2 regions of the Streptomyces sp. NPDC005794 genome follow, and region 2 is predicted to be linked to the other one. Evidence: riboswitches for the same ligand, from Rfam matches in the RefSeq annotation. Region 2 holds a riboswitch; the other holds the start of a gene.
What was found. A riboswitch is a leader RNA that binds a small molecule or an ion and turns the genes downstream of it on or off. The one in region 2 is predicted to bind S-adenosylmethionine.
Positions count from the first base shown of each region.

Region 1: it holds a riboswitch for S-adenosylmethionine, as region 2 does, so the genes downstream of both, ACFYQ5_RS32615 (aminotransferase class V-fold PLP-dependent enzyme) here and thrC (threonine synthase) in region 2, are expected to answer to the same signal.

Region 1 is NZ_JBIAIN010000028.1:7,508-11,793, forward strand. It holds gene trpD (anthranilate phosphoribosyltransferase) at 1-654, shown strand, start outside; SAM riboswitch class IV at 736-853, shown strand; gene ACFYQ5_RS32615 (aminotransferase class V-fold PLP-dependent enzyme) at 1,036-2,415, shown strand; gene ACFYQ5_RS32620 (Lrp/AsnC family transcriptional regulator) at 2,487-2,768, opposite strand; gene ACFYQ5_RS32625 (rhomboid family intramembrane serine protease) at 2,765-3,502, opposite strand; gene ACFYQ5_RS32630 (hypothetical protein) at 3,673-3,915, shown strand; gene ACFYQ5_RS32635 (NYN domain-containing protein) at 3,953-4,286, shown strand, end outside.
Region 2 is NZ_JBIAIN010000010.1:82,086-86,371, forward strand. It holds gene ACFYQ5_RS17895 (trehalose-6-phosphate synthase) at 1-852, opposite strand, end outside; gene ACFYQ5_RS17900 (glucosyl-3-phosphoglycerate synthase) at 922-1,872, opposite strand; SAM riboswitch class I at 2,026-2,153, shown strand; gene thrC (threonine synthase) at 2,172-3,470, shown strand; gene ACFYQ5_RS17910 (MoaD/ThiS family protein) at 3,499-3,774, shown strand; gene ACFYQ5_RS17915 (cold-shock protein) at 4,207-4,286, shown strand, end outside.

The sequences.
Region 1 (4,286 bases), on a different contig from region 2:
CTGGAGAAGCTCGGCGTCAATCTCGAACTGACGCCGGAGCGCGTCGTCGCCGTGGCCGAGGAAGCGGGCATCACCTTCTGCTTCGCGGTGAAGTTCCACCCCGCCCTGCGGCACGCGGCCAGGGCGCGCAAGGAACTCGGCACGCAGACCACCTTCAACATCCTGGGCCCGCTCACCAACCCGGCACGGGTGCGCGCCCAGGCGATCGGGGTCGCCGACCCGAAGATGGCACCCATCGTGGCCGGTGTGCTGGCGGACCGGGGGAATTCGGCGCTCGTCTTCCGGGGCGACGACGGCCTCGACGAGCTGACCACCACGGCGACCTCGCGGGTCTGGACCGTCCGTGACGGCACCGTCCGCGAGGAGCCCTTCGACCCGCGCGACGTCGGCCTGGACCTGGTTCCCGTCGAGGCGCTGCGCGGCGCGGACTCCTCGTACAACGCGGATGTCGCCCGCCGGCTGCTCGACGGGGAGACCGGTGCCGTACGCGACGCCGTACTGCTCAACTCGGCTGCCGCGCTGGTCGCGCTGGATCCGGGCGAGGGCACGCTGAACGAGCAGCTCGCGGACGGGATCGCCCGGTCCGCGGCGTCGATCGACTCGGGCGCGGCCAAGCGGGCGCTGGAGCGGTGGGTGGCGGCCAGCAACGCCTGAGGGAGCACGTGAGCAAGGGCGCAGTCCGGATCGCGGACTGCGCCCTTGCGCGTCGCCGAGGGTATGGCAAGATACTGCGCAGGTCATGAGTGACAGCGACTACGGCCCCGGCCCGCTGTCCGGCAACCCTCCGTCCGTGGCGGGGTGCCCCGGGTGAAGACCAGGCCGCAGGCAGCGAGGTCTGTGGCAAGCGCGGGCCCCTCGGCATCGTTGGATGCCACCCCTTGGGGTCCTGGTCCCAGGGAGCCTCTTGTGAGCAAGCGAATGCGATAGGGCGCGACGCCCTCCTCCGCACACCCCTTTTTCTTTCTTTTCCCGCGCTGCCGCGTCCTGTCGGGTCGCCGGCGCGAGGATTTCGCCTGCCTCTTACGGGAGTTCGCCATGTCTGTCTCCACCGCTGCCGTCAACCAGTCCATTTGTGCCCCGCTGCCGGTTCTGGGTGCGGATGTCACCGTTCCGCTGGTGACGGGCGGAGATGTCACCTATGCCGCCCTCGACTACGCGGCCAGTGCCCCGGCTCTCCAGCGGGTGTGGGACGACGTGGCCGCCTACGCCCCGTACTACGGCAGCGTGCACCGCGGTGCCGGATATCTCTCGCAGCTCTCCACCGACCTGTTCGAGAGCAGCCGGGTGACCGTCGCGGAGTTCCTCGGCTGCCGCGCGGACGACCAGGTGGTCTTCACCCGCTCGACGACCGACTCCCTCAACCTGCTGGCCGCTACGCTGCCCGCGGACTGCCAGGTGTTCGTGTTCGAGACCGAGCACCACGCCTCGCTGCTGCCCTGGCGCGACGCCCGGGTGACCTACCTCGACGCCCCCCGTACCCCGGGCCAGGCGGTCGCCACGCTGGAGCGTGCCCTGGCAGGCCGTGAACCCCACGGGCCCGCGCTGGTCTGCGTCACGGGTGCCTCCAACGTCACCGGTGAGCTGTGGCCGGTGAAGGAACTGGCCGCCACGGCCCACGCGCACGGAGCGCGGATCGTGCTCGACGCCGCGCAGCTGGCGCCCCACCACCCGGTGGACATCGCCGAGCTGGACGTCGACTGGGTCGCCTTCTCCGGGCACAAGCTGTACGCCCCCTTCGGCTCGGGTGTCCTCGCGGGCCGGGCCGACTGGCTGGTGGACGCGGAGCCGTACCTCGCGGGCGGCGGCGCCTCCCGTAAGGTCGCCCGGCGCACGGACGGCGGTGTGGACGTCGAGTGGCACACCACCGCGGCCCGGCACGAGGCCGGATCGCCCAACGTCATCGGCGTCTACTCCATCGCTGCCGCATGCAAGGCCCTGACCGAGGCCGGATTCGACCGGCTGGTCGCGCGGGAGCAGCAGCTGGTGACCCGGGTCCGTGAGGGGCTCGCCGCGGTCCCCGAGGTCAAGGTGCTCTCTCTGTTCGGCGACGACGCCCCGAGGGTCGGCGTCATCTCCTTCGTGGTCGAGGGGTGGAACAGCTCGCACTTCGCCGCGGCGCTCTCCGCCGAGTACGGCATCGGGGTGCGCGACGGACTGTTCTGCGCCCACCCCCTGGTGCGGACCCTGCTGGGCAGCGAGCCGCAGGAGCCGGGCGAATGCGGCGCGCCGGAGGCGGCCCCGGGGGAGAGGTCCCTCAACGCCATCCGGGTGAGCTTCGGCGCCGGCACGCCGGACGAGCACATCGAGCGGTTCCTGGGCGCGGTCCGGGAACTGGTGAGCAAGGGCGCCCGCTGGAGCTACCGCACCGAGGAGGGCCGCTGCGTGCCCGACCGTGGCGCCGCCGCGCAGGTCTGAACGGGTCAGGACACGGCTCCGGCCGGGACGGGAGGCGTGTCGCCCCGTCCCGGCCGGAGCCGTAGGTCTGCTCAGCCGTCGAGGCCGATGGCGAAGGCCGCCTCGAGGTCGTGCTGCGAGTACGTGCGGAAGGCGACGTGGGTGTCGGTGCCTTCGACGCCAGGGATCTTGCTGATCCGGCCTGGGATGACATCGGCCAGATCGTCGTGCCGGGCCACCCGGACCATGGCGATCAGGTCGTACGTACCGGTGACCGAGAAGACCTCGCTGACGCTGTCCAGCGCGGCGATGGCCTCGGCGATCTCGGGAATCCGGTTCACGCTGGTCTTGATGAGCACGATCGCGGTGATCACGGCTGGCTTTCTCCCTCGGTGGCCGTGGCTGGAGACTTCACTCTAGTCCCCCGGAACCGCGCCCAGGCGTAGAGGAACCCGGCCGCGAAACCCGCCACGTGCGCGAGGTACGCCACGCCCGGGCCGCTGCCCGCGCTCTGCGCCGCCAGCCACTGCAGGACGAACCAGAACACGAGCACGATCCAGGCCGGGAAGCGGAGCGGCAGGAAGAAGAGGAAGGGGAAGAGGCTGGTGACCCGGGCTCTGGGGAAGAGGCAGAGGAACGCGCCGAGCACCGCGGAGATCGCCCCCGACGCGCCGACCAGCGTCTGGTCGGAACCCGCGTGCACCACCGCGTAGGCCACCAGGGCGAAGTAGCCGCACGCGACGTAGAAGAAGGCGAACTCGACGCGGCCCATGCGTTCCTCGGCCATCGCCCCGAACACGTAGAGGAAGAGCATGTTGCCCAGGAGGTGCAGCCAGCTGCCGTGCACGAAGAGCGCGGTCAGCGGGGTCAGGGCCGCGTGGGCGGAGCCGTCCAGCAGCTCGCTGGGGATCACACCCCACCGCTCGAAGTACCCGGCCTGAGCGGCCAGGAGCGAGTCGCCGCCTCCGTAGGCGGGATTGAACCCGGAGAGAGGGCTGATCAGGAACACTGCGCAGCACAGGGCCATCAGCCCGTACGTGACCGGGGCGCCCCCCGCTCCGAGCTCTCTGGCCCGCTCCCGCCAGCCGACTTCACGCCAATCGATCACGTACAGAGCATGACGCACCCGATGAGAACGGGACAGACCGCCTCGCCGTGTCGATAGGTATGCGCAAGGCCGTAGGGTTGCGGCAGGACATCCGCAGTTCGACGGCGCACCGCGAGATCGAAGACCTGGGCACGCACAGGACTCGACGAACGACGAAAGAGGACGCAACGATGACGACGGTTCCCCAGCCGACGGACGGGACCCGCTGGCGCTGCACGCTCTGCGGCAATCTCACCCGTTTCGATGTGACACGCACCTCGAAGGTCGTGGAGTACGTGCATCTCGACCTGGCCGGGGAATCGAGTATCGAGGAGCGCGAGGTGGTCAGTGAGACCATCGAGTCGGTGCGCTGCCGTTGGTGCAACGCCGTGGACCAGATCGAGCTGGTCGACAGGCCTGGTGCCGACTCCTGACGGGGTCGTGCGCACAGACATATTGGGGTGATGGATGGTGGAGCAGCCGACAGGCGGCGCCGAACCGGCCGACGCGGCCGACGGCACCGTGGAGTCGCTCGACCGTCCGCTGCCCGAGGGCGTACGCCGCAAGGTGGTGGCGCTGGTCTCGGAGGCGTTCGGCGGTCTGACCGTCGGCGAACTCCCCTCCCAGCTCCGCCAGTACGCCCGTTTCACCCCGAACAGGCGGGCCAAGTTCGCGGGTAACGCGATGGCCGCCGCCCTGGAGGGCGACCCGGCGTTCCGCCGCCGCATCGGTGAGCGGATCACCCAGACCCAGCCGGAGCTGGCCGACGCGCTCACCTCCGGCGCGCCGCCCGCCGCCGCCGACC
Region 2 (4,286 bases):
GTAGGCGTGCAGCCCACGGACGATGTTCTTGGAGAGCTCCGTGCGGTCCACCCGCACGATCGTGCGCCGGTCCGCGCCGATCTGCTCCCGCAGGATCTCCAGGCGCTCGTCCACGTCCGCCTCGCGGGAGCGGCGGCGCAGGAAGTCCGCGTCGGCGCCCAGCCCGTGCACCCCGATCCGGGTGCGGCCGGTGCCGCCGAGGATCTCCGTGCAGCAGCTGATGAAGGCGTCCGCCCAGCGACGGGTCAGGAACGCGGCGCGGTCGGCGCCCAGGATGCCCTTCAGCAGTTGCTCACCGATGTCGTCGGGCAGCAGCCGGAAGTAGTCGACGGGAGCCCAGGGGGTGTGCGAGAAGTGCCCGATCCGCAGGTCGGGGCGCAGTTCGCGCAGTATGCCGGGGACCAGCGAGAGGTGGTAGTCCTGCACCAGGACCGCGGCACCCTCGCCCGCCTCCTCGGCGAGTGCCTCCGCGAAGGCCCGGTTGTACGCCTCGTAGGAGGCCCACTGCCGGCGGAACTCCGCGTCGAAGACGGGCTCCAGCGGCGTCTGGTAGATCATGTGGTGGACGAACCAGAGCACCGAGTTCGCGATGCCGTTGTACGCGTCGGCATGGACCCCGGCGTCGATGTCGAGCATGCGGACGCCAGGTTCGGACACCCCGCGCCGGACCGCCTCCCGGTCGCCGTCGCTGAGGGCCGCGCACACCCACAGCTTGTCGTCGACGGCGCTGAGGCCGGAGACGAGCCCGCCGCCGCCCCGCTTCGAGTCGAGCGTGCCGTCCTCCCGCAGTGCGTACGACACGGGGCCGCGGTTGGACGCGACGAGGACCTGGGCGGAGTGCTCGGAGACCATGTACCCGAACCTAGCCCGTCCGGGAAGCCTCCAAACGTGAAGTGACCGTGGAGCCGGGGCGAAGAACCGTTACGCCGCGTTCCGTGACGCGTACTCCACGATGTCCCGCATCGGCGGCCGTTCCTCGGTGTCCACCGCATGGGTGTGCGGGACGAAGCCCTCGGGGCCCCGCTCGAACTGGGTGATCTCGGGCCGTACGAGCGTTCCCCGGGAGAGCCGCAGCTGCGCCGTGCGGTAGATCGTGGCTGCCATCCGGCCGAGGGCCTGGCCGTCCTGGTGGCGGTGTTTGCGCACGCCGACGTCGACCTGCGCCAGCGCGTCCAGGCCGACCGTGTGCAGCGCGTCGACGAGGAGGCCCAGCTCCACTCCGTAACCGACCGGGAAGGGGAGCTGCTCCAGCAGGGAGCGCCGCACCGCGTATTCGCCGCCCAGCGGCTGGACGAAGCCGGCCAGCCGTGGCCAGTGCAGATTGAGCAGTGGGCGCGCCACCAGCTCGGTGACCCGGCCGCCCTGGCCTGCGCTTTCTCCCAGCGGCCGGTCGTACATGGCCTTGACGAGCTGTACCGAAGGGTCGGTGAGCAGCGGGCCGACGATCCCGGAGACGAAGTCCGCGGAGAAATCCTTGAGGTCCGCGTCGACGAAGCAGACTATCTCTCCGCTGGTCACCAGGAGTGAGCGCCACAGGACCTCGCCCTTGCCGGGGAGGGCGGGGATCCGGGGCAGGATCGCGTCCCGGTGCACGACCCGGGCGCCGGCCCGCCGCGCCTCCTCGGAGGTGGCGTCGGAGGATCCGGAGTCGATCACCACCAGTTCGTCGACGAGCTGGACCTTCGCCATCAGCTCGCGCCGGATCTCCGCGACGATCGCGCCGACCGTCGCCTCCTCGTTCAGCGCCGGCAGCACCACGCTCACGCGCGAGCGGTGCGGATCCCTCGCCCGCGCGGCCGTCAGCCGGTCGATCGGGCGGTCGGCAGCAGACCAGGAACGCCTGGTCAGCCAGCGTTCCACCTCTTCCAGCACGGTCGATACTCCCTGTATGTGATCCATCTCGCGGTTCGGACGACTATCTCAACCGTCCAGTGCTTCGGTTACAGTCTTGAACAACGCGGATGACCCTCGCATGTCGGGGTCGGTCCGCGAATAAACGCCCGGATCCATGGTCCGGTGCCATAGCGCTCATCCAGAGGGACTGAGGGAACGGCCCGTTGAAGTCCCGGCAACCCTCCTGCCGACCGCGAGGTCACGGTGGGGAAGGTGCCAATTCCGTCTTGTGGCGAAATACGTCGCAAGGAAGATGAGGAGAAAGGGCCTCCGCCATCATGGCCGTGCAGACAGTTGCAGCGAACACCGATTCTTCCGCCGTGGACCTCGGTCCCGCCGCGGCGCTTTCCTGCCGCGAATGCGGCGAGCGTTTCGAGCTCGGTCCGATTTTCGCCTGTGCGTCCTGTTTCGGGCCGCTCGAAGTGGCGTACGACCTGCCGAGCGGCTCCCCCGAAGAGCTGAAGAAGCGCATCGCCGAGGGCCCGAACAACATCTGGCGCTACGCGCCGCTGCTGCCCGTCCCCTCCGACGTCGCGGACAAGCCCAACATCAACCCCGGTTTCACGAAGCTGGTCAAGGCCGACAACCTCGCCCGTGAGCTGGGCGTGACCGGCGGTCTGTACGTCAAGGACGACTCGGGCAACCCGACGCACTCCTTCAAGGACCGCGTCGTCGCCATCGCCGTCGAGGCCGCCCGCGCCTTCGGATTCACCACCCTCTCCTGCTCCTCGACCGGCAACCTCGCCGGTGCGGTGGGCGCCGCCGCGGCCCGCGCCGGCTTCCGGTCCTGCGTGTTCATCCCGCACGACCTGGAGCAGGGCAAGGTCGTCATGGCCGCGGTGTACGGCGGTGAACTAGTCGGCATCGAGGGCAATTACGACGACGTCAACCGCTTCTGCTCGGAGCTCATCGGCGACCCGCTCGGCGAGGGCTGGGGCTTCGTCAACGTCAACCTGCGTCCGTACTACGGCGAGGGCTCCAAGACGCTGGCGTACGAGATCTGCGAGCAGCTCGGCTGGCAGCTGCCCGACCAGCTCGTGATCCCGATCGCGTCCGGCTCGCAGCTCACGAAGATCGACAAGGGGCTGCAGGAGCTGATCAAGCTCGGCCTCGTCGAGGACAAGCCGTACAAGATCTTCGGCGCCCAGGCCGAGGGCTGCTCCCCGGTCTCCACCGCCTTCAAGGCCGGCCACGACGTCGTGCGCCCGCAGAAGCCGAACACCATCGCCAAGTCCCTGGCGATCGGCAACCCGGCCGACGGGCCGTACGTCCTGGACATCGCCCGCCGCACCGGTGGTGCCGTGGAGGACGTCGACGACGAGCAGGTCGTCGACGCGATCAAGCTGCTGGCCCGCACCGAGGGCATCTTCGCCGAGACGGCGGGCGGGGTGACGGTCGGCGTGACGAAGAAGCTGATCGACGCCGGTCTGCTCGACCCGACGCTGACCACCGTCGTCCTGAACACCGGCGACGGACTGAAGACGCTCGACGCGGTCGCACCGACGACCGGCCTGTCGGCGACGATCCGGCCCAGCCTGGACGCGTTCCGCGACGCGGGCCTCGCCGCCGCCAGCTGACCACCCGAGACCGAAGGAAGGTACCCACATGAGCGTCAAGGTCCGTATCCCCACCATCCTCCGCACCTACACGGGCGGTCAGGCCGAGGTCCCGGCCGAGGGTGCGACCCTCTCCGAGGTCATCGCGTCCCTGGAGCAGAACCACCCGGGCATCGGCGCCCGCGTCCTGGACGACCAGGGCAAGCTGCGCCGCTTCGTCAACGTGTACGTCAACGACGACGACGTGCGCTTCGAGGGCGGCCTGGACGCGGCGACCCCGGACGGTGCCGGCGTCTCGATCATCCCGGCCGTCGCCGGAGGCTGACGGGCCGCTCGGGCTGCCCGAGCGCACGGAGTAAGCAGAATGGCCCCCTCCGCAAGAGAAGCGGAGGGGGCCATTCTGTATGGTTGAGCACGGTAGAGTTGGGGAAGTCCCCGCAGCTGCCCCGGCCACCCGCATATGAGAATGCGCCCGGCCGCGACAAGAAGCAGCCAAAGTACGTGTACTCCTTGTGGCATAAGTGGCCTTTGTCGGGCCCGACTTGCCCGGGAATCTTATGAATTCCCCTCATGCGTGCGGCCATGTGTGCCCGGAATTCTCGTCCGATTGACCTGTTGCAGAGGGCAGTTGGGCAGATACATTCGGCCGCGGTCGACGCGTTCCGGCGCACGCCACCCTCTCCTGTCGGAGGGTGAGTTCTGACCCGGGCCCGCGAAGTGCGGGCTCGTGCAAGGGCCAGTAATAGGGGAGTTAGGCATGGCTCAGGGCACCGTCAAGTGGTTCAACGCGGAGAAGGGGTACGGCTTCATCGCGGTCGACGGTGGTGCGGATGTTTT